One region of the Lysinibacillus sp. NPDC094403 genome, then DNA from elsewhere that is predicted to be linked to it. Evidence: riboswitches for the same ligand, from Rfam matches in the RefSeq annotation. Region 1 holds a riboswitch; each other region holds the start of a gene.

Region 1 (7,852 bases):
CATCCATTTTCATGACAGCATCCCATTTTGCTTGCTCTTCTTTTACGCGAGCATCATAAATTTCTTGCGGAAGATCTTCAGCATGCTTTTTAAGATGTTTAACGTAATCTACTGCGTTTGGTCCAGCAACCATACCGCCATAGATAGCAGATAATAATGAGTTCGCACCAAGACGGTTTGCACCATGCTGAGAATAATCACATTCACCTGCTGCAAATAGACCAGGAATTTCAGTCATTTGGTTGTAGTCAACCCATAATCCACCCATTGAGTAGTGAACTGCTGGGAAGATTTTCATTGGTAATTTACGTGGGTCATCCCCTACGAATTTTTCGTAGATCTCGATGATACCACCTAGTTTAACGTCTAATTCATGTGGATCTTTATGTGAAAGATCTAGGTATACCATGTTTTCGCCGTTGATACCAAGTTTTTGGTTCACACAAACGTCGAAAATTTCACGTGTTGCAATATCACGTGGTACTAAGTTACCATATGCTGGGTATTTCTCTTCCAAGAAGTACCAAGGTTTACCGTCTTTGTAAGTCCAAATACGGCCACCTTCGCCACGAGCTGATTCTGACATTAGACGGTTTTTGTCATCTCCAGGAATCGCTGTTGGGTGGATTTGGATGAACTCACCATTCGCGTATGAGGCACCTTGTTGGTAAACGATAGAAGCAGCAGAACCTGTATTAATAACAGAGTTTGTTGTTTTACCGTAGATAATACCAGGGCCACCAGTCGCCATAATAACAGCGTCTGCACGGAATGATTTGATTTCTTCTGTACGCATATCTTGCGCTACGATACCACGACAAACGCCGTCAGGATCGACTACTGCACCAAGGAATTCCCAGTGCTCATATTTGTTCACTAAACCAGCTACTTCGTGAGAGCGAACTTGCTCGTCTAGTGCGTATAGTAATTGCTGACCAGTTGTTGCACCAGAGAAGGCTGTACGGTGCATTAAAGTACCACCGAAACGACGGAAGTCAAGAAGACCTTCTGGTGTACGGTTGAACATTACACCCATACGGTCCATTAAGTGAATAATACCAGGGGCTGCATCACACATACCCTTAACTGGTGGTTGGTTTGCTAAGAAGTCCCCACCGTATACTGTATCATCAAAGTGGATCCAAGGAGAATCCCCTTCACCTTTTGTATTTACCGCACCATTAATTCCGCCTTGCGCACATACAGAGTGTGAGCGTTTTACAGGAACTAATGAGAATAAATCAACTTCAGTACCAACTTCAGCTGCTTTAATCGTTGCCATCAGACCAGCCAGACCGCCGCCGACAACAATTATTTTGCTTTTCGCCATGATTATTTCTCACTCCTCTTAAAAAATTGCAATGATTGCATGTCCTCTATAGTAGCTTCTATTAAATTAAACGAAAGATAAAATAGCAGCCACACCAACTACACTTAGAATTACGAAAATAATGTTTGTTACATAAGTAGCAATCTTTTGAGACTGAGGAGATTGTGTAATACCCCAGCTTACTAGGAATGCCCATAAGCCGTTAGATAAGTGGAAAGTTGCTGATAAAATACCAACAATATAGAATCCAAGCATAAATGGATTCGATACGATATCTGCGATCATATTGAATTCAACATCTGCACCTAACGCTTTTTGGATACGCGTTTCGAAAATATGCCATGCAATGAAAATCACTAAGAATACACCAGTGAAACGTTGTAATGAGAACATCCAGTTACGGTATGTACTGAAACGCCCTGTGTTTGGTGAAGCAGTGAATGCAATGAAGACACCATAGAATGCGTGGAACAGTAATGGGATATAAATAACTACCCATTCAATTACTAACAGAAGATTGTGTGGAATTAAATCCATCTTACCTACTGCATTATTGTAAGCTTGTTCACCACCAACAGCAGTGAAGTTCATTGACAAGTGGAACATCAGAAACAGACCTACTGGAATCACACCAAGTAGAGAATGTAAACGACGCCATAAAAACTCTCGATCTTTCGACAAGACTGTTACCCCCCTTAGTACTTAAAATAGCACAACAAAAGAAGTCATCATTTTGTAACTGATACTTCATTGACTGTGTATTTCATCATGGTACAATATTATGACATGTTTATTGTACTCTCAAGAGCTACGAGCGTCAAGGCAACTAGCAGTTTTTCGCAATCCTTATTAAAGAAACAATCTAGTACATGATGCGTCGTTTTTTCTCGAAAATTCTATCTTTACTTTATCAGTGTCAAATTATAAGAAAATTCTAAGAAAGAAGGCTTTCAATGTTAAACACTTCATCTCCTACAATCTCAGCATTTGGCTATGAGATAATTCGCGATTATATTTTATCTTCTATTCTTGGTAAACATGAAGGAGATGTCCTTTACTGGGCAGGAAAAGATCTAGCTCGGAAGTTCCCATGTAAAAGTCAAGAAGAACTTATCGCATTTTTCGCAGATGCCTGTTGGGGTAATTTAGAGCTTGTCAAAGAATCAAAGGATGGGCGCATATTCCAGTTGACAAATGATCCAGAACTGTTACAAATCGGTCTTCGTAGCTTTAGACTTGAAGCAGGATTTATAGCTGAACAAATCCAGCAAGCAAAAGGTTATTTAACAGAATGCTATGATGAAAAAAGTGAAAAGCATCAGAACGTTATGTTTACAGTAAAATGGGACGTCAAAGAACGAATCATGAACACCGTTCCTACAGACTAAAACGAAAAGGATTGTCATTCCGGATTTATGGATGATAATCCTTTTTATGTATACTTTATATATAAGTTGATTGTAGTGGTGACTGGGCGACTCCTTTGGGATTAGCGTCACAGATGAGACCATGGAGCGAGCCAGTAGGGGAACGAAGGCTAAGAGCATCACACCCTGTGATAACGCCTTCGTGACCAACATCGTGTTGGCCCAAGCGTCCAGTCGGAACGGAAATCACCCCACGTTATGGTCACGGATCTCTTTTATATTTATAGTTGTGCATGTCTTTCTTTTAAAAGCACATCTATTAATGAAATAAACGCTTCTAAAATATTAAGCGAGTGTTGAATCATTTCCTCTAGGTTAATAATTGACAGTTCATTAACTAATTTTTGTGCAGCCATATGTACCAATTCATGAGGTTGTTCTATTTGACGATATTCTGGTAAATTCTGATATTGCTCAAAATGTCCATAATACCATTTTCCAAACGTACATTGATGATGCGTTTTTATTGTCTCTTTATGGCCCGCCTTTTGGATAGCAGCTCGTAAAAAGTTAGCATGATCCATTAATCTTGCTGCCAATTGGCTAACTACCGTTTGCTCTGAAGGCTTTCGAATTGTCGGTGCAATAGCTTTTAACATTTCAGAAACTTGATTTTGTATTATATCCGAGAAGTTACTAGTATGTGATAATTCCGTCGTTGTTTCCGCTAAACGACCTACAGCTATTACATTTTCTTCTGATGCGGCTGTTATTTGATGAATTCCAAGTGCTGCTTCTTCAATATTTTTACTTGTTACAGTCAGATTAGCAATATTGTCTTTCATGATACTTAAAAAATCAGTTAAATAATGTTCGACTTGTTTGATATTTGTTATTGTGTTATGTAATTTCTTATCAATTACTGATCGAATTTTCGTCATTTCTTGCAATGAACCTTTCGAGCTATTGGCTAGCTTCCCTACCTCCATCGCGACAACATTAAAGCCCTTCCCATGCTCACCAGCACGTGCGGCTTCAATGGAGGCATTTAAGGCTAGTAGTTGTGTTTGATCGGCAAGCCCGGTTACACTTTTACTAATATCATCCATTTTAATTACTTCATCATTCAACTGCTCTGTTGATCGAGCTCCTTTGATCAACAACTCCTGAACTATCTCCCCTTTTGTAATGGATGATTCCATTTCCTCTACAAGTAGTAATGAATGCTGTTTTATTTCTTGAATGTTTGCATTTACATTTTGCTCAACCGCAAGCATCTCTTCTGTATTTGACGACATTTCTTCACTCATCGAAGAAATATCCCCTACACTCGTTGAGACATTTTTAACCTTTAAAGCCGTTTGAAAATTAATTAACTCCATGTGCGCTAGTACAAAGTCTAAAATCGCATTTTTCACATCAATGCTTTCCTGCTCTAGTTCCAATTCCAGAATTCGCTTTTTTAAAATTTGTATTTCTAAATCGTTGTGTTTCTCAACGGTTTCATCCATTGGCTTTTGAAATAAACCGAATAAGACCATACAAACCCACCTTTCCCTTGGTAAAACATGTCACATTTTATTATATAATAATAAAATTGGATAAAGTATTAAATTGTTGTAAACAAAAAAAGATGTGCCAATTACTGACACATCTTATTCAATTTTATATGTAAAGTGTTTGTTCTAAATTAAACTCATCATGTAATGCATTTGCTGCACGAATCATTTCGTTTTGAGGAACAACGACAGACACTTTTATTTCAGAAGTACTTACCATTTTCACAGGGATACCTTCACGACGTAGACGATCAAACATACGAGCAGCCACCCCTGGATTAGATGCCATACCTGAGCCAATTATAGAGACTTTTGCTAAGCCGATTTCAAAATCAGCAAAACTAAACCCTAGTGATAATTTGCTATCTTCTAGAACACGTAATGCTTCGGCGAACTCCTCTTTCAAAATGGTAAATGATACAGTTGGCTTTAAACCATCAATTATTGCTTGTACGATTATATCGACGTTTATGCGATTCTCTGCAAGTATTGTGAACATATCTGCTAACGAAGCATTAGAATAAGCATCATAGCCAACCGTTAAACGAATAACGTCTGACTCATAGGCAACACCACGTACAATTAAATTTTTCTCCATTTCAACTTCCTCCTTCAATAAAGTACCTACTGTATCTATTTCGCTCGACCGAATTATAACCGGGATTTGAAACTTCTTTGCTAACTCAACAGCTCTCGGGTGTAAAATTTGTGATCCTAAGTTTGATAACTCTAGCATCTCATCATAGGAAATTTCTTTTAGTTTTTGTGCCCCAGCAACGTAACTTGGATCAGCTGTATAGACTCCATCCACATTCGTGTAAATATCTACGCGCTCCGCCTTCAATGCTGCAGCAATAGCTATAGTCGCCGTTTCCGCCCCACCTTTACCAAGCGTCGTAATATTCCGTAAATTATCGATACCCTGTTCCCCAGCAACGATTACAATTTTCCCCTGAGTAAAATGCTCGTCAATTCGACTTACATCAATCTCATCAATACGTGCATTGCCATGTATAGCATCAGTCTGAATACCTGCCTGCCAGCCTGTTAATGACACTGCATCATATCCTTCTTCCTGCAAAGCAATTGCCACTAACGCACTTGATAGTTGTGAGCTTGTTGAAAATAGTGCGTCTAGTTCACGCTTAGATGCATTGTCTGATAGATCACGAGCCATTTTTGCTAATTCTTTTGCCATATCCCTCATAGCTGTAGTGACAACGACAACATCAAAACCTCTTTGCTTTTCTGCAATCGCCTTTTTAGCAACATTTTGAATGTGCTCTGTTGATACTAATGTGGCACCACCAAATTTCATCACAATTCTCGCCATCTTCATCATTCTCCTTCGTACTTTTCGTTGATTATAAAGTAGCTATACTTTTGCGGTTCTTCACCAAAATAACAATTTTCAGGGACATGCATGAGACAAAAGCAAAGCGGCGTGAGCACTTACCGTTCTCCGCTCTAAATTTTTTAATCAAGAACAGATTTTAATATGGATCCACTTTTGCATTAATAGCTTTTACTCTCGGGGGTTATACGGAAAATCTTTTGGCATCATTCCATAATAGTAAGAATTGCTTTGAGAAAATGTTGTCTCTAGAGAACTAAAAAAGCAACTCTCACATAACGTGAAAGCTGCTTATAACATGTACAATAAAAGTAACTTGTGCATGTGTGATAGCTCTCCGAAACGTTTAGAATCGACAGTCCTACATCTCTTAAATGTAAAACCAGCTAAGCATCGGAAACAACGATGCTCTACTTCGGCAAGCTCCCCTTTCATACATTTTCACTGGACTTGTCCGTCCTCTAATGCACTACTCTTGAATCTTGCACCTCTATCATCACTAAATAGTGAATGTATTTAATTGAACCTTAGCGAAAAAATTTCTAGTTTATGTATAAATAGAAACTACTAAAAACTAAGGCATCGTATATAACATTGCTATATTGTAGATCAATGTTATATACAACCTTAGCATATGTCTAATCCTTTGACAATGTCTCCTGTTGAAAATAGGCGTGAATATTACTAGCTAGATTAGCAGGCATTCCTGCTTCCTGTAATGCCTGCTCACTAGCCTCACGAATTTTTTTGACTGAGCCAAAATGCTTAAGTAATTGCTGTTTTCGCTTTGGACCAACACCCTCTATATTATCGAGGACAGATTGGATAGCATGCTTTTCGTGTTGCTGTCGTAAGAAGGTAATAGCAAAGCGGTGTACTTCGTCCTGAATTCGTTGCAGTAAATAGAAGCCATCGCTTGTGCGCTTCAATGTAATTACTTCAGGCGGATCACCAAATAGAAGCTGTGACGTATTGTGCTTGTCATCTTTTGCTAATCCAGCTATTGGAATGACAAGGCCTAGCTCATCCTCTAATACTTCTCGCGCTACTTCCATTTGCCCCTTCCCACCATCAATTAGTACTAAATCTGGCAAAGGCAGACCTTCCTTTAAAACTCGCGTATATCGACGACGGATTACTTCCTGCATTGCACCGTAATCATCGTGCTTGGCAGCAGTGCGTGTTTTGTACTTTCGATACTCCTTCTTTGCAGGTTTTCCATCGATAAATACTACCATTGCAGATACAGCATCTGTCCCATGCATATGACTATTATCGAAGGCTTCAATCCGTAACGGCGTAGAAATACCCATAGCTTCACCAAGAGCCTCACATGCTCCTATTGTTCGTTCTTCCTGACGTTCAATAAGCTGGAATTTCGCTGCTACAGCAATTTCAGCATTTTTCGTCGCTAATTCAACTAGCTCCTTTTTTTGCCCACGTTTTGGTGTCAGTACCTTAACTTCTAATAACTCCGTTAAAATATCTGCATCAATAGATTGTGGGATAAAAATCTCCTTAGGCTTAATGTGCTCTAACTTTTCGTAAAATCGTCCAACAAACGTTAAAAATTCCTCTTCTGCCTCTTGGTAAATTGGGAAAATCGACACATCTCGCTCAATGAGCTTTCCTTGACGAACAAAGAAAACTTGAACACACATCCAGCCTTTTTCGACTGCATAGCCAAATACATCGCGGTTCGTTGTATCACTTGATACGATTTTTTGCTTTTGCATAACTGTATCAATATGTGCAATTTGATCGCGAAATTCCTTTGCACGCTCAAACTCCAAATTTTCTGCAGCCGCTAGCATTTTTACCTCTAGCTCCTTTTTGACTTCCTCAACCCCACCATTTAAAAATTTTGTCATATCCTCAATCATATCGTGGTAAATTTCAGCATCAATTTCTTTCACACAAGGAGCTAGACATTGTCCCATGTGATAATACAAACAAACCTTGGAAGGGAGTTGTACACATTTGCGAAGAGGATATAAACGATCTAACAGCTTTTTCGTCTCACTTGCTGCATATGCATTTGGATATGGACCGAAATACTTCGCCTTATCCTTTTTCACTTTTCGCGTTGTAATAAGACGTGGATGTTTTTCATTCGTAATTTTTAAATACGGATACGTTTTATCATCCGTCAGCATAATATTGTACTTCGGATCATGTAGTTTTATAAGATTAAGCTCTAAAATTAAAGCTTCAATATTGGAAGATGTCACAATGTACTCAA
Region 2 (7,852 bases), on a different contig from region 1:
AAAGCTACAGTGATCGTTTTATATTTGAATTCACCAATAATAAGCTTGGCGATTAACGCACTAGCAAAAATAATAAACACTGCTCTTACAGCTGAATCAATAATGCCTAATGCCATCTGATAATTGTCAAAGGTTAGGTCCCCTTCTATTTTAGTAATAAATAAAAGCATAAACATAATACCTAATATCACAAAATTTGCGAAAATAGCTCGTTTTATATATGAACCAATATGATATTTTTTCATTTCTAGACGCATTAAATTAAGCACTAGCTACACCTCCATTGATTAACTTCAAGAAATAATCCTCTAATGAGCTTGTTTTTTTGCTAATGCCCTCAATTTCAATATCATGCTCAATCAATGTTTTAGATAGCACCTTTTGTGAAGCTGTCGATTCATAAATTCGAATACAATTGTCATCCATTAGTTTGAAATTAGTAATATTTAATTTACTTTCTATAATAAAGGCAGCCTTTTTCCCATCATTGACAACCACTTCAATATAATCTGCTTGACTACGATTGACATCTTCCATTGTTACTTCCTTAATTAATCTTCCATCTTTAATAACCCCAACTGTATCTGCCAATTGTTCAATTTCACCCAAAATATGACTAGAGATAATAATCGTAATTCCATACTCTTTACAAAGCATCTTGAATAGTTCTCGAAGCTCTTTAATGCCAACTGGATCTAGTCCATTTATCGGCTCGTCTAAAATAAGTAATTCCGGCTTAGTAATAATTGCACGTGCAATACCCAACCGTTGTTTCATCCCTAGAGAAAAGTCTTTTACACGTTTCTTCTCAGTGTTTGTTAGTTTCACTAGATCTAGGGCATGGGCAATCTCTTTCTTGTCATAATAGCCCATATATTCACAATGTAATTCTAACGTTTCCTTTGCTGTTAAATCTTCATAGAAAATTGGATATTCAATAATCGTTCCCATTCTTTTCAGCACGTCGTATGAGCGGTCCATTAATTTTTCACCAAATATTTCGACATCTCCACTCGTTGGCTTCGTAAGGTTTGTTAGCATTTTCATGACTGTCGTTTTACCGGCACCATTAGGACCTAAAAAACCGTAAATCTCTCCTTTTTTCACATGCATAGTCACAGCAGAAACAACTTCTTTTCCCTCAAATACCTTTGTAAGCTGATTTGTTTTCACAATATATGTCATGTAGATCTCTCCCTTTAATTTAGCTACCTTTATTATAAAAAACGAAACTCTCTAATTTATTACTTGATTCTTACAAATTTCTTAAGGGCAGAAGAAAAGCCTGTAAAGCCATAAAATTTGCTCTACAAGCATGACTGCTCAGTATGTTATTCGTTTTAAAGAAACTGAAAAAATGGTCTTCTCATATGGGATACTGGAAAGCTGGATGGAACCCTCCATTAATTCTACAAGGCGTTTTGTAATAGTTAAGCCAAGGCCACTCCCTTGAAAGGATTTATTTCTGGAATCCTCAAGCGTATACATTCTTTCAAAAACATTATCAATATGATATTCGTCAATCCCCTTACCACGATCCCAGACATCAATAAAAATATTAGTATCATCATTTCTTACTGTGAGGCCAATGATGTTTCCCGCTGCCCCATAGGCAACAGCATTTGACAGTAAATTATTCAGAACCCTATCTAACGCTTCTTCATTGCCAAGTGCATACACGGACATCTCTGGTATTGCTATATCGATTTCTAGTCCCATAGACGTGACCATATCGTAAAATGATAAAATATTTTTGCGGCAAATTTCATTAACATTAATTTTCGTCATTGGATAATCTGTATCTCCTGCCTCCAATTTTGCCAGGTCAAAAAATGTATGGATTATTTTTAATACTTCCAATGATTTCGAATGAACGCCCTTGAGCAACCGGCGCTGCTCCTCTTCACTAAGTGATTGCTTCAGCTGTAGCATTTCCGTATAACCTAGTACAACTGTTAAAGGTGTTTTAAGATCATGTGAAATATTGGCCAACATTTTTTTCATAGAGCTTTCCATTTTCCGATGTGTCGCCGATACTCTTTGATTGTGATCTAACAACGCATTCATCGCAATAAGTAGTTGCTGTAATTCTTGATTTGCTGTCGGCACTAAAATCTTTTCGCTCGATTGTTCGTTAATGATTGCTTGCAGTTTTTGATGCATGTATTGAACGGAAGCGTTTTGTTGTTTTTTAACTCTCACCTGAAAAATAATAATGCCTACAAGTAACACAATCATCAGTAATAGAAATATAATCATCTGTTTATCCTTCAAATTTATAGCCGATTCCCCAAAGTGTTTTAATATATAGAGGATTGGATGGATCGTCTTCAATTTTTTCGCGTAATCTTCTTATATGTACATTAATAATATTTTCATCCCCATAGTAAGCATCATTCCAAATCAATTGGTAAATTTGTTGCTTTGTAAAAACTCGATTACGGTTTGTCACGAATAATTTTAAGATAGCAAATTCCTTTGATGTGAGCTTTACTTGCTGTCCATTCTTCTCAGCTGAAAAATTAACAAGGTCGATCGATAAGTTGTCTATCTCTACTATATCTTTCTTCTCCTCTACTTGACTGGAGTATTTCGTAGCTCTTCGAATTGCGGCTTTGACACGTGCTGAAAATTCCAGCATCGAGAATGGCTTGGCGATATAATCATCTGCGCCTAAACCTAATCCTAACGCTTTATCAACATCACTATCCTTGGCTGACATAATGATTATTGGAAGTGATGCTTGCTCTCGTATAATCTTTAAAACTTCTAATCCATTAAGCTTCGGTATCATAATATCCAAGATCACTAAATCAAAGGGATTGTTTAAACAATTTTGTAATGCCTCTTCTCCATTTACCGCAGAGGTGACAAGGAATCCCTCCATCGTTAAATAGTTTTCCACCATTTCACGAATGGCTTCGTCATCTTCTACTAGTAATATATTGTTTTGCACTTTCATGCACCTCTTCCTAATATAAAGCAGTCTATATATGACTTGGTCATTACTATGATCATCACCACAAAGAGGGGTTGATTTCCGTTCCAGCTGGACGCTTTTATCGCTGCCGCTTCGCTTTAGCACAGAGCAAAGCTTCCTGGGGAGCGTCCAGCCTCCACTCCAATCTACTTATATACATGGTATACGTTTCAACAAATGTCCTACCCAAAATTTGATGATGTGTTATTTATCTATCAGTTTACCATATTAAGGTTGTGCTCCAAAAGTGGGGGACGATTCGAGAAACTAAAGTCCCCTTTTTATTCTCTCCAGTAATTTTATCTGAAGACCCTAAAATACAGAATTTGTAACCCCCTGTATCAATTGGTCTATTTTAGTGATAATCAAAATTAAATTAGCAAGGGCTGGAGAAATGACTTTTAGAAGGAATTACGGTTTTTTTCTATTACATTTTGTATTATAGGGTTGTTATTGTTTTATGCTAGTTTATTAAGTAAGAACGGTATTTTTGGGATTTACTTTTATGTAGGTGCTCTACTCTGGATAATGAGTATTTTTTGGGGGATATCCGGAATTAAATCAAAACAACCAGGTATTTCTAAATTTTTAGGATTACTCATCATTTTGCTTATTCTTATACTCTACGGATCGCTGATTGCTATTATGGGGATACGAGGTTTTGGAGCTTAAAGCTTGGAACGTTCACCTATAGTGTTTTGATGATACGTCTGGGTTACAAATTCATCAATATTTTTTAACTTAAAAAAATTGTCCTGCGAGCATTTTCTATGGCTCACAGGACAGTTTAATTTTTTTATTGTTCTACTTTTAAATCACATTGCTCTAATGGAAGCATTTTTGTTTTATGCTTGATTTTATAGCCAAACCATAACAGTAAGAACAGTGGAATACCGATATATGAGACAAGAACTCCGTACCAATCTACTTTATCACCCATAAAGGCACTGTAGTTTTGTCCAATAACAACAATCATACAAACCGTAAAGGCGAATAGCGGACCGAATGGAAATAGCTTTGCTCTATACGGTAACAATTTCGGATCTAAGCCCTGTGCCTCGAACGCTCGACGGAAACGGTAATGACTAAATGCAATTCCTAGCCAGGCAATGAAGCCAGACATCCCAGAGGCATTTAGAAGCCACATATAGACCACACCATCACCAAAGAATGAAGCTAAAAATGCTAGGCAGCCTACAGCTAAAGTTGCCAATAATGCGTAAATCGGAATACCTCGACGGCTTAGTTTTGTGAAAAATTTCGGTGCATGTCCATCTACCGCTAATTGCCAAAGCATACGTGACGATGCGTAAAGCCCTGAATTCCCTGCTGACAGCATTGCCGTTAGAATGATAGCATTCATCAATGATGCAGCGAAGGCAATTCCTAAACGATCGAACACCAGTGTAAATGGCGAAACAGCGATATCTTCAGATAGCAAACGTGCGTCTGTAAATGGAATCAGCATCCCAATTGCACCAATCGCTAAAATATAGAATAAAAGAATTCTCCAGAAAACAGACTTAACAGCTTTCGGAATATTTTTACCAGGGTCATCCGTTTCACCTGCTGTTATTCCAAGTAGCTCCGTCCCTTGGAACGAGAATCCTGCAGCTAAGAAAATACCAAATGTAGCAAGGAAGCCACCGTGGAATGGTCCATCACTAATAAAGAAATTCGTAAAGCCTACAGGAGCTTGACCTCCTAAAATACCGAAAATCATTAAGAAACTGATGATAATAAAAACGATTACAGTTACAACCTTTATCATTGCAAACCAATATTCACTTTCACCATAGCTTTTTACCGATAATAGATTAAACGTTAAAACTACAGCGATAAATATAACAGTCCAAAGTGCAGATGAGCTATCTGGGAACCAATATTTCATAATTAATGAGACAGCTGAAATTTCCGCTGCAATTGTAATTGCCCAGTTGTACCAGTAGTTCCAACCAAGTGCAAAGCCTAGAGCTGGGTCTACAAATTTTGTAGCATACGTACTAAATGAACCCGATGATGGCATATAGGCTGCCATTTCGCCTAAACTCGTCATTAAAAAATACACCATGATACCGATTAATGCATAGGCGAGTAATGCACCGCCTGGGCCTGCTTGTGCAATGGCACCACCACTAGCTAAGAACAATCCTGTACCGATTGTACCGCCTAATGAAATCATTGTAATATGGCGGCTTTTTAATTCTTTTTTCAGCTTTGGCGCTTTATGGCCGAGCTGATTGACTTTTATCTCACTCACAATATAGCTTCCTTCCTTTTTTAAGAGGCAAAAAAATGCCATCACATGAACGTTGCTGTGATGGCTAAGTAAATCCTCTGTTCTTTCAAAATGATAGCGCAACACGTTGTCCAAACGTGACAGTTCTGTTCCTTTCGGAGACAGCCCCAGCATGAGGTTTTCAAGTCCCCTCACACTTCGGCAGTATTTCCTTTCAACTAATATCTCTAATGCTTGTCATTTCCATTAGTATACTCTTAAATACCGCGACCTCTACCTCAATACAAACATGAGGCATATAAATATTAAATTTATGATGGGTTCTATTTTAACATATGACCTATGACATTTCAATAACACGATTAATATTCCGTATTTTATGAATTTTCAACTATTTTTAACGTTGTGATAAAGTGGTATAGTGGTTCAATCATAATTGTTCTAACAGGGGGGATTTATTTGACTACTCATGAACATACCGATACTTATCCTAGCAGGAAAATTAACTGGAAAGGTACAACCTTATTACTAGTTATCGGCGTAATTTGCATTGCCTCGACACTACGTATGCCGCTAACAGTTGTTGGCCCTATTATTTCCTTTATCCGTGAAGATCTCGGCATATCCAATATACTAGCTGGCTTTCTAACAACAATCCCATTACTAGCATTTGCAATCATTTCACCATTCGCACCAAATGTTGCACGTAAATTTGGGCTAGAATTAACATTATTTTTATCAACTATTCTTTTAGCGTTAGGGATTGTACTACGTTCCCTTGGCACAACTAGTTTGCTCGTATTTGGTACTGCGCTAATTGGTATAGCCATTTCATTCGGTAACGTACTAATTCCCGGATTAATTAAATTGAAGTTTCCCTATCACGTAGGTTTGCTTATGGCATTTTTCACAATGTCGATGAATTTGACAGCTGGACTCGGTGCTGGCATTAGTTATCCTGTTGCCAATTCATCACTTGGTTGGCAAGGTGCACTGGCAATCGCACTTGTTCTTGTAGTGTTAACCATCTTAATTTGGATTCCACAGTTGAAATTTAATAAGCCTGAACCGACTGTTAAGACTACGAAAGAACGTACACCATTATGGAAATCACCTGTTACTTGGGCAGTGACAGGGGCTATGGGATTACAGTCATTATTATTTTATACAACTGCCGCTTGGATTCCTGAAATATATATGGCACAAGGATTAGCTGCAGATCGTGCAGGCTGGATGTTTTCCATCATGCAATTTTCACAAGTCCCAATGGCTTTAGCTGTGCCTATTATCGCTAGTAAAATGACATCTCAACGACCTCTCGTATTAATGTTTACGGCATTTTACTTAATTGGATTTATCGGAGTAGTTATGGAATGGACAAGCCTCGCTATACAGTGGATGGTGCTACTAGGCTTAGCCGGAGGAGCTTCATTCTCATTAGCAATGATGTTCTTTACATTACGTACCCGTACAGCTTTTGAGGCAGCTGATTTATCAGGGTTTGCACAATCACTAGGATATTTATTTGCCGCAATTGGTCCAATTTTATTTGGTTATTTACATGATTTATTCGGCGGCTGGCATATCACTGGTTGGTTATTTGTTGTAGTAGTATTGATACTCTTCTTATGTTCATTTAGGGCTTCTAAAAATGAATATGTGAATTAAAAAAAGCAGCTCATGTTAAAGTGAGCTGCCTTTCTCTATTAATAAGATGGTTTTTGATAAAAATAGTTGGGTGTATTGTAAACATTAACATAAGGCTTATGGTAAATATGAGTTGTAGCTGGTGAAAGAGGCGGAATCAACCACGTCCAATTGCCTGTAACCTCACGATCTGCTGCTGCTTCTGTTTCCTCAAACAATTTAAATTGCTGTGCAGCTGTATGATGATCTACAATGCTGACACCGTCTTCTTTAAAGGAATGTAGAACTGCAATATTCAGCTCAACTAATGCCCGGTCACGCCATAGAGAAGCCTGTTTAGTTGTATCAAGGTTGAATATCTCTGCTATAGCGGGCAGCATATTATAACGCTCATGATCTGCTAAATTACGTGCTCCGATTTCTGTACCCATATACCAACCATTGAATGGGGCTGCCTCAAAATCGATACCTGCCATTTGGAAGCGCATGCTCGAAATTATCGGCACTGCATACCATTTCAATCCTAGCTTCTCGACTTGAGAAGATTCTGGATGACGAATCGGTACCTCGAGTACATATCCGTCAGGGATTGTAAACACTTGTGGCTCCCCTCCATCCACCTGTACAACAAGCGGAAGCACATCAAAAGCGGTTCTTTCACCTTGCCAGCCAAGTGACTCACATACTTTTGTAAATTCAACAGAATGCGGATCACCAACGACTCCAGACTCCGTGTCATAGCCAGCATAACGGATTAGCTGATGATTCCAGATACGAACTCGACCTGGTGCAAAAACCGTTATCGTTGGACGAATTTTCCCACCATTTGTTGCATATTGAATATGTTCAAGCAAAGCGTTGAAAATATCCTCTTCATTCAAAATATCGCGGGCATCTACAACATGCAGTGATTGCCAAAACAAGCGGCCAATGCACTTATTACTATTGCGCCAAGCCACTCGTGCACCAAAGATTAATTCTTCCGT
Region 3 (7,852 bases), on a different contig from region 1:
AATCATTACTAAAAATTTTTCATTTCGAGGTGTTATTATGAGCTTTGGTGGTGTACCGCAATGGTTTTTTATCCTTGCCGTGGCATTTGCAATTTGCTTTGTTTTATATGCAGAATGGAATTCTAGAAAATAAGTGAGCCCATTAATTTGGACTCACTTTTTTAGGTATTATAACCAAACTCATAACCTTATTTATTTTAATGTTCGTTTTAAAAACTCTTTTGTCCGTTCATGCTGAGGATTTACTAAAACCTGTGATGGTGGCCCTTCCTCTACAATAACACCTTTGTCCATAAAGACAACGCGATCTGCTACTTCTTTAGCAAATTCCATTTCATGAGTAACAATTAACATCGTATTCCCTGCATCTGCTAGTTGACGCATTACCTTCAACACTTCACCAACCATTTCTGGGTCAAGGGCTGACGTCGGTTCATCAAAAAGCATTACATCTGGGCTCATTGACAATGCTCGCGCAATCGCTACACGCTGTTTTTGACCGCCAGATAGCTGCCGTGGCTTCGCATTGACGTATTGATCCATGCCTACAATTTGCAAATATTTTAAAGCAACTTCGTCTGATTCTGCCTTCGAACGTTTTAGTACTTTCATTTGACCAACTGTACAATTTTTTAGCACATTATGATTGTTGAATAAGTTAAATTGCTGGAATACCATGCCTAAATGTGTACGGTATTCTTGGATATTATGCTTTTCGTCTAAAATGTTTTCGCCTTTGTAAATAATTTGACCGCCACTTGGTGTTTCCAGTAAATTAATGCAGCGTAGTAGTGTTGATTTACCTGATCCGGAAGAACCGATTAAGCAGACAACCTCGCCCTTTTCTACTTGGAAATTTACATCCTTTAACACTTGGTTACGCCCAAATGATTTACTTAAATGCTCTATTTTAATAACTGTCATTTGTTCGCCCCCCTACACTGCTTCTTTCTGTTCTTTTTGATATGCATCTGGTCCATCCAGTCGTTTCTCTATATACAGTAAAATTCTCGATGCTGTGAAAGTCATGATGAAATAAAGGACACAAGCTATAAAGAAGGATTCGAAATAGCGGAAGTTATTACCTGCAATTGACTTTGTTTGGAAGTATAATTCCGTAACCCCGATAACGTTTAATACTGCTGTATCTTTAATATTCATAATTAATTGGTTACCTGTTGCAGGCAATATATTTCGTGCAACTTGCGGTAATACAATGTTAAGCATAATTTGAAAATGATTCATACCAATTGCCGATGCAGCCTCGTACTGGCCATTATCAATGGAAACAATACCCCCACGCACGATTTCAGCCATATAAGCACCTGTATTTAGTGAAACAACTAAAATACCAGCCGTAATAAAGTGCATATCAATGCCAAATGCCATATCTAATCCGTAAAATACAACCATTGCTTGTACAATCATTGGTGTACCACGGAAGAATTCAACATAGCATGTTAGTAAAAAATTAATGAGCTTTAAGCTATAGAATTTTACACCCTTTTTACGAACCTTGATGGTATGCATAATTCCGATAAAAAATCCGATAAGTGCACCAATAATTGTACTACTAATTGAAATAAGTAATGTAAAATACGCACCTCTTAAAAACATTTGCCAGTTGTTCTCAACAATAGAAATAATCCAATCCAGACTCATGATGTTCCTCCTAACAACGTCGTGTTGCTTGTTTGTTACAGTCGTCTTAGCCCTCTACCGTTTTCTGTTTCTTTTATCTTATGAAACTTTTAGCTAAGACATTATTAATATTTAGAGAGATTGTTATTTATTACACGGGCTAGCTGTTAGCCCGTGCATTCAAGTTATTGTGCTGCTGGTTGTTGATGAATTGCTTCTTCCATAACTTTTTGGCGATCCTCTTCAGAAATACCTTTTAAAATTTCATTAATTTTTTCAAGATCTGCATCACCTTTACGTAAACCAACTGCAATCGATGTATTTGAAATATCAGTATCAAAGCCTTGTTCAAACTTAACATAAGTAAACTTATCGTTTGCAGCAGCAGCGGAAATACCTTCTGGACGTTCTGCAACATAGCCGTCAATTTTTCCAGCTTCTAACGCTACACGCATTGCTGGGAAGTTATCCATTGCAGTTTGTTTTTTTACATCTTTAATCTGATCGATAACTTCATAGTTAGATGTATTTAATTGTGATGTAATTTTAGCACCAGAGAAATCTTGGATAGATTTTGCATTTTCATATTTACTGCCTTCTTTAATGACCATCACAAAATCAGACGTATAGTAGTTTTCAGTGAAATCAATTGTTTTTTTACGCTCTGCAGTAGGTGACATACCTGCAATGATTGCATCAATTTTATTGGATTGTAGTGCAGGTACTAAACCATCCCACTCCAATTTTACGATAACTAATTCTTTTCCTAAGCCTTCAGCGATTTTTTTCGCCATTTGCACATCATAGCCACCAGCATATTCTGCATTATCTGCAATTTTTACTGCACCATTTGCATCATCTTGCTGCGTCCAGTTAAACGGAGCATAACCTGCCTCCATGCCGATACGGAACACACCTTTTTCTTTCGTATCAGAACTTGCACCTCCATTAGACGATGTCGTATCCTTTTTGCCTCCAGCACCACAAGCTGCTAACATAATTGCTGTCATTACGGTCAACATCAATACCAACAATTTTCTTTTCATGAAACATTCCCCTTTTCTGTAAAAAAATAAGACAACTGTACCAAAAAAGACCTAAGTACTGAACTTAGGTCTTACTTTTTTTAACAGTTGCCCAAATCCTCACTATAATTCCATCATTCCGAGATAGCACAACCTAGTAAACCTGGAAAATAATTTACTAGGACAGTCCTGCACTTATTCACTGCAGACCCAGCATAAAAGTACGAGCTCCTTTTATACTTCGGCGATATTTCCTTCTCCATTGCGTCTTCGCTTGCTTATACTCAACAATGAACTAATAAATACCGCGCCTCTACCTCACAATAGGATAAAAGTGAGGTTTGTTTATTTAATTGATATATAGATACTACTATAAAACTAACTTAATAGTCAAGATAATATTATTACTTTTCTGATTAATTACAATATTAGAGTTTTTTATCCTTTTTAAAGCCTTATATACACTTTTGCAAAGGTGAAAATAATTAGTGCCAAGAGAGTCCGTAAAGTCGCCCATACTTCATTATACGTACTCCAAACAACTCATATACATGGTTACGCTTATAACAAATGAGATGATGAGTTAGTTTTCTAGAAATTACGCAAATAATTAATATATAACTTACTCTTTAGTAATTCAAAAGAAATTGTGGAACAGTAAAGATAATACCCTTTGCACTATACGTTTCTTTCTGTGAAGCTTTCGCATACATTGGGACAACATATCCGTCGGTTTGAATACTTCATCCGTCGCTTTAGCTCTTTTTCTCGTTGCTTCGATTGCTTCATCCGTCACTCTGGCTTTTCTTTCCGTCCCTATAGCTCTTTATTCCCTCGCATTTAATAAATGCTCCATATAAAAAGAAAAAACCCTGCGAAACAATGTTCGCAGGGTTTTACCAAACTCAGGAATTAAGAATTTAATAATAAATCTTCTGGGTTTTCAAGTAGTTCTTTAACAGTTTTAAGGAAACCTACAGAATCTTTACCATCGATAATACGGTGGTCATAAGAAAGTGCTAAGTACATCATTGGGCGAATTTCTACTTCACCATTCACTTCAACTGGACGTTTTTTGATAGTATGCATACCAAGGATACCAGCTTGTGTACCATTCATGATAGGTGTAGACATTAATGAACCGAATACCCCACCATTTGTAATTGTGAATGAGCCACCTTGAAGATCAGCTAAACCTAATTTTTTGTCGCGTGCTTTTTTCGCTAGGTCTGCGATTGAATCTTCAATTTCAGCAAAGTTTTTGCGGTCAGCGTCACGTACAACTGGTACTACTAAACCTTCTTCAGTTGATACAGCTACACCGATATCAAAGAAGTTGTTTAAGTGAATTTCATCACCAGCGATTTGTGCGTTAACATATGGATATTTTTTAAGTGCTGCAACTACAGCTTTAGTGAAGAATGACATGAAACCAAGTTTTGAGCCAGTTGACTCGAAGAATTGGTCTTTTTTACGAGAACGTAAAGCCATAACGTTTGTCATATCTACTTCGTTGAATGTTGTTAACATTGCTGTAGATTGTTTTACTTCAAGTAAGCGTTTTGCAATTGTTTGGCGACGACGGCTCATTTTTTCAACAGTCACACGTGATTCATCTACAGCTGCAACTGCTTTAGGTGCTGCTGGAGCTGCTTGTGGTGCTGCTACTGGAGCTGTACCATGAGCTGCAACGTCTTGTACACGTACACGGCCTTGTGGATCTACTGGAGATACAGCAGCAAGGTCAATACCTTTTTCACGAGCAAGTCTACGAGCTGCTGGAGATGCGATTACACGCTCACCAGAAGTTTCTTCTACAACTGGAGCTGCTGCTACAGGAGCAGGTGCTGCTTGTGGCGCTGCTGGAGCTGGAGCTGCTGCTTCAACTGGTGCCGCTGGAGCAGGTGCTGCACCTTCGCCAGCTTCTACAACTGCGATAACTTGACCTACAAGTACAGTATCGCCTTCTTCAGCTAAAATTTGCGTTAAAACTCCCGCTTCTTCAGAAATGATTTCAGCGTTTACTTTGTCTGTTTCAAGTTCAACGATGAATTCACCTTTTTCAACGCGATCGCCCACTTTTTTTACCCACTGTGCGATACTACCTTCTGTAATCGATTCTGCTAATTCAGGGACTTTAATTTCAGCCACTTTCATTTCCTCCTTTAATTAACGTGCATTGGTGCACATAAAAGGGCTACTGCCTAAGCAAGTAGCCCGGCTCTCAATAATTAATATGTGATTATTTAACCTTTACAGGCTCAGCAACTGCTTCTTCAACAAGTGCGGCTTGAGCTGCTTTATGAGAATCTGCATCACCTTCAGAAGTCGAACTCATTGCAGGTCGACCTACATATCGTAGCTTTTTACCTTCTGAAAGGTCGTGTAATGTTTCTAATGCATAATTCCAAGAACCTTGGTTTTTAGGTTCTTCTTGTACCCAAACGATTTCTTTTGCATTAGGATACTTAGCAATAATACCAGCAACTTGCTCTTTTGGGAATGGGTAAAGTTGTTCTACACGAGTAATGTGTAGGTGATCGAAACCTTCACCGTCTTTAATACGGTCTGCAATGTCGATCATCACTTTACCTGAACCTAAAACAATGCGCTCTACAGCTTCTGGTTTTGAACCTAGGCCTGGTTGTTCAATTACTTCTTGGAATGAACCATTTGCTAATTGATCAGCATTCGCTGCAGCTAATGGGTGACGAAGTAAGTACTTAGGTGATACAACCACAAGTGGACGAACGCCTTCAGTTCCTAATAATGCTGCTTGACGACGTAATAAGTGGTAGTAGTTACCTGCGTTTGAGCAGTTTGCTACGAACCAGTTATTTTCAGCCGACATTTGTAAGTAACGTTCCATACGGCTAGAAGAGTGTTCTGGACCTTGACCTTCATAACCATGTGGTAAAAGGATAACTAAACCAGATTTTTGACCCCATTTAGCACGTGCACCTGAAATAAAGTTATCAAACATCACTTGTGCCATGTTTGCAAAGTCACCGAATTGAGCTTCCCAAACTGATAATACATGGCCATTTTCTAAATTATAACCATATTCAAAGCCTACTACCCCTGCTTCTGTCAGTGGAGAGTTGTGCACTGTAAATGAAGCATTTGCACCAGAAATATGGTGAAGTGGTGTAAATAAATCGCCATTGTTTTTATCATGTAACACTAAGTGGCGTTGAGAGAACGTACCACGTTGTGCATCTTGACCTGTAAAACGTACTGGTGTGCCATCTTGAATAATTGTTGCATAAGCTAAAGTCTCTGCATGACCCCAGTCGATTTTTGCAGAAGCAAATGCATCACGGCGTTTTTCTAAAATTTTGCCAAGTTTTTTCTGTGGCTCGAAGTTTTCTTTAAATACTAGAAGCTCTTCGTTAATTTTTTCTAGACGTTCCGCACCAACTGCTGTATCAATTTGTGGGAATTCTACTTTTAATTCTTCTGGCATTTCTAAATGTTTATGCTCATCTTTATCTGCCATTTCTTTTACATGATCATAAGCTACTTGCATTTCTGCATAAATAGCTGTATCTAGTGCAGCTACTTCCTCAGCAGAAACTACACCCTCAGCTGCTAATTGAGCACCGTATAAAGCACGGACTGGCTCATGTTTAGAAACTAATTTATAAGTTTCAGGGTTTGTTACTGTTGGATCATCAGTTTCATTGTGACCATGACGACGGTAACCAATAAGGTCAACGATGATATCTTTACCGAATTTTTGACGGTAGCTAGCTGCAAAACGACCAACTAATGCTACTGATTCAGGGCTATCTGCATTTACATGCACAACTGGTACTTCGTAACCTTTTGCAGGGTCAGAAGAGTAAACAGATGAACGAGAGTCTTGTAGTTCAGTTGTAAATCCAATCATGTTGTTAGCAATGATGTGGACTGTACCACCAGTAGTGAACCCTTCAGTTTTTGCAAAGTTTAATACTTCTGTTACGATACCTTGACCTGGGAACGCAGCGTCACCGTGCACAAGAATACCTAATCCTTTTGTGCGGTTATGAACAGCTTGCCCTGGTTTAGAAGTGTCATCTTGTGATGCACGTGCAGTACCTAAAACAACCGGATTTCCTACTTCTAAGTGAGATGGGTTGTAAGCAAGTTTAACATTCATACCAGATTCACGGTTGTAAGAAGCACCCATGTGGTACTTTACATCACCAGTCCAGCCTTTTGTAATTTCAAGGCGACCATTTTCCGGCATAAATAATTCATTAGATACGTGTGCAAAGTCAGAGAACATCATATCGTATGGTTTATTTAAAATGTGAGTTAACACATTCAAACGACCACGGTGGGCCATACCAATACGTACATTTTCTACGTTATTTGTTTCAGCTGTTTTCAAAATTTCATCGAATAGGACGATTTGAGTATCTAAACCTTCACCAGAGAAACGCTTTTGACCTACAAATGTTTTATGAATAAACTTCTCAAAGTTTTCAACACGAGTTAAACGATCTAATAAAGCTTTTTTCTCATTAGAAGCTAATGCTTGTTTAAATGTACCTGTTTCAATTTGTGCTTGAATCCAATCACGTTCTTCTGTTGCTCCCACGTGATTATATTCAAATGCCACTTTATCTGTATAAACAGATTTTAAGTAATCTATTGCATCTTTACCATTTTTCACGTTTGCTGGCACATCTTTGAAGAAGATTGCTGCAGGAATTTCAGCTAAATCTGCAGCGCTTAGGTTGAACGCGCTTTCTTCAATTTGAGCTGTTTGTAGTTCACGGTTTTTCAAAGGATAAATATCTGCCGCTAAATGGCCTTGTGTACGAATTGCATCTGCTAGTTTCACAGCTGCTAACACTTTCTTGTAATCGCCAGCAGGAGCTGCTGCATTACTAGCTACAGCTACTTCACCTTCTACTACTACTGGTGCACCAAATTGTTGGAATAATAATACTAACTCCGGTTCTACTTCTTCAGGAGACTGTAAGAATAAGTCGTATTGCTCCATCACATATCCTAGGTTAGGACCAGAGAAAGCTGACCATGGAGAACTTACAGTTGTAACGTTGTTCGACATGAAAAATGACCTCCAAATTTTGCCTTTCGGCAGTTCCATTAATTAAAATACAATTAATTATATAATATTTCTCCGTTCTTTAAAAGGATGTTTAACACAACATACCCATAATTTAAAGAAC

What was found. Region 1 has a riboswitch for lysine ahead of ACQKMV_RS10835 (aspartate kinase). Riboswitches for the same ligand answer to the same signal wherever they lie in the genome.
Region 2: linked by a shared signal. The riboswitch ahead of ACQKMV_RS18915 (amino acid permease) and the one ahead of ACQKMV_RS10835 (aspartate kinase) in region 1 are both predicted to bind lysine.
Region 3: linked by a shared signal. The riboswitch ahead of ACQKMV_RS06670 (transporter substrate-binding domain-containing protein) and the one ahead of ACQKMV_RS10835 (aspartate kinase) in region 1 are both predicted to bind lysine.

The regions. Positions count from the first base shown of each region.
Region 1 is NZ_JBNNTL010000005.1:179,595-187,446, forward strand. Features, by position in the region: gene sdhA (succinate dehydrogenase flavoprotein subunit) at 1-1,330, opposite strand, end outside; gene ACQKMV_RS10820 (succinate dehydrogenase cytochrome b558 subunit) at 1,397-2,011, opposite strand; gene ACQKMV_RS10825 (YslB family protein) at 2,284-2,718, shown strand; gene ACQKMV_RS10830 (methyl-accepting chemotaxis protein) at 2,979-4,238, opposite strand; gene ACQKMV_RS10835 (aspartate kinase) at 4,363-5,589, opposite strand; lysine riboswitch at 5,933-6,111, opposite strand; gene uvrC (excinuclease ABC subunit UvrC) at 6,249-7,852, opposite strand, start outside.
Region 2 is NZ_JBNNTL010000016.1:2,106-9,957, reverse strand. Features, by position in the region: gene ACQKMV_RS18935 (ABC transporter permease) at 1-269, opposite strand, end outside; gene ACQKMV_RS18930 (ABC transporter ATP-binding protein) at 262-1,185, opposite strand; gene ACQKMV_RS18925 (sensor histidine kinase) at 1,324-2,259, opposite strand; gene ACQKMV_RS18920 (response regulator transcription factor) at 2,264-2,956, opposite strand; gene ACQKMV_RS18915 (amino acid permease) at 3,777-5,240, opposite strand; lysine riboswitch at 5,327-5,503, opposite strand; gene ACQKMV_RS18910 (CynX/NimT family MFS transporter) at 5,679-6,887, shown strand; gene ACQKMV_RS18905 (nitric oxide synthase oxygenase) at 6,926-7,852, opposite strand, start outside.
Region 3 is NZ_JBNNTL010000002.1:487,058-494,909, forward strand. Features, by position in the region: gene ACQKMV_RS06660 (amino acid ABC transporter ATP-binding protein) at 193-924, opposite strand; gene ACQKMV_RS06665 (amino acid ABC transporter permease) at 937-1,662, opposite strand; gene ACQKMV_RS06670 (transporter substrate-binding domain-containing protein) at 1,827-2,687, opposite strand; lysine riboswitch at 2,804-2,990, opposite strand; gene odhB (2-oxoglutarate dehydrogenase complex dihydrolipoyllysine-residue succinyltransferase) at 3,579-4,817, opposite strand; gene ACQKMV_RS06680 (2-oxoglutarate dehydrogenase E1 component) at 4,909-7,731, opposite strand.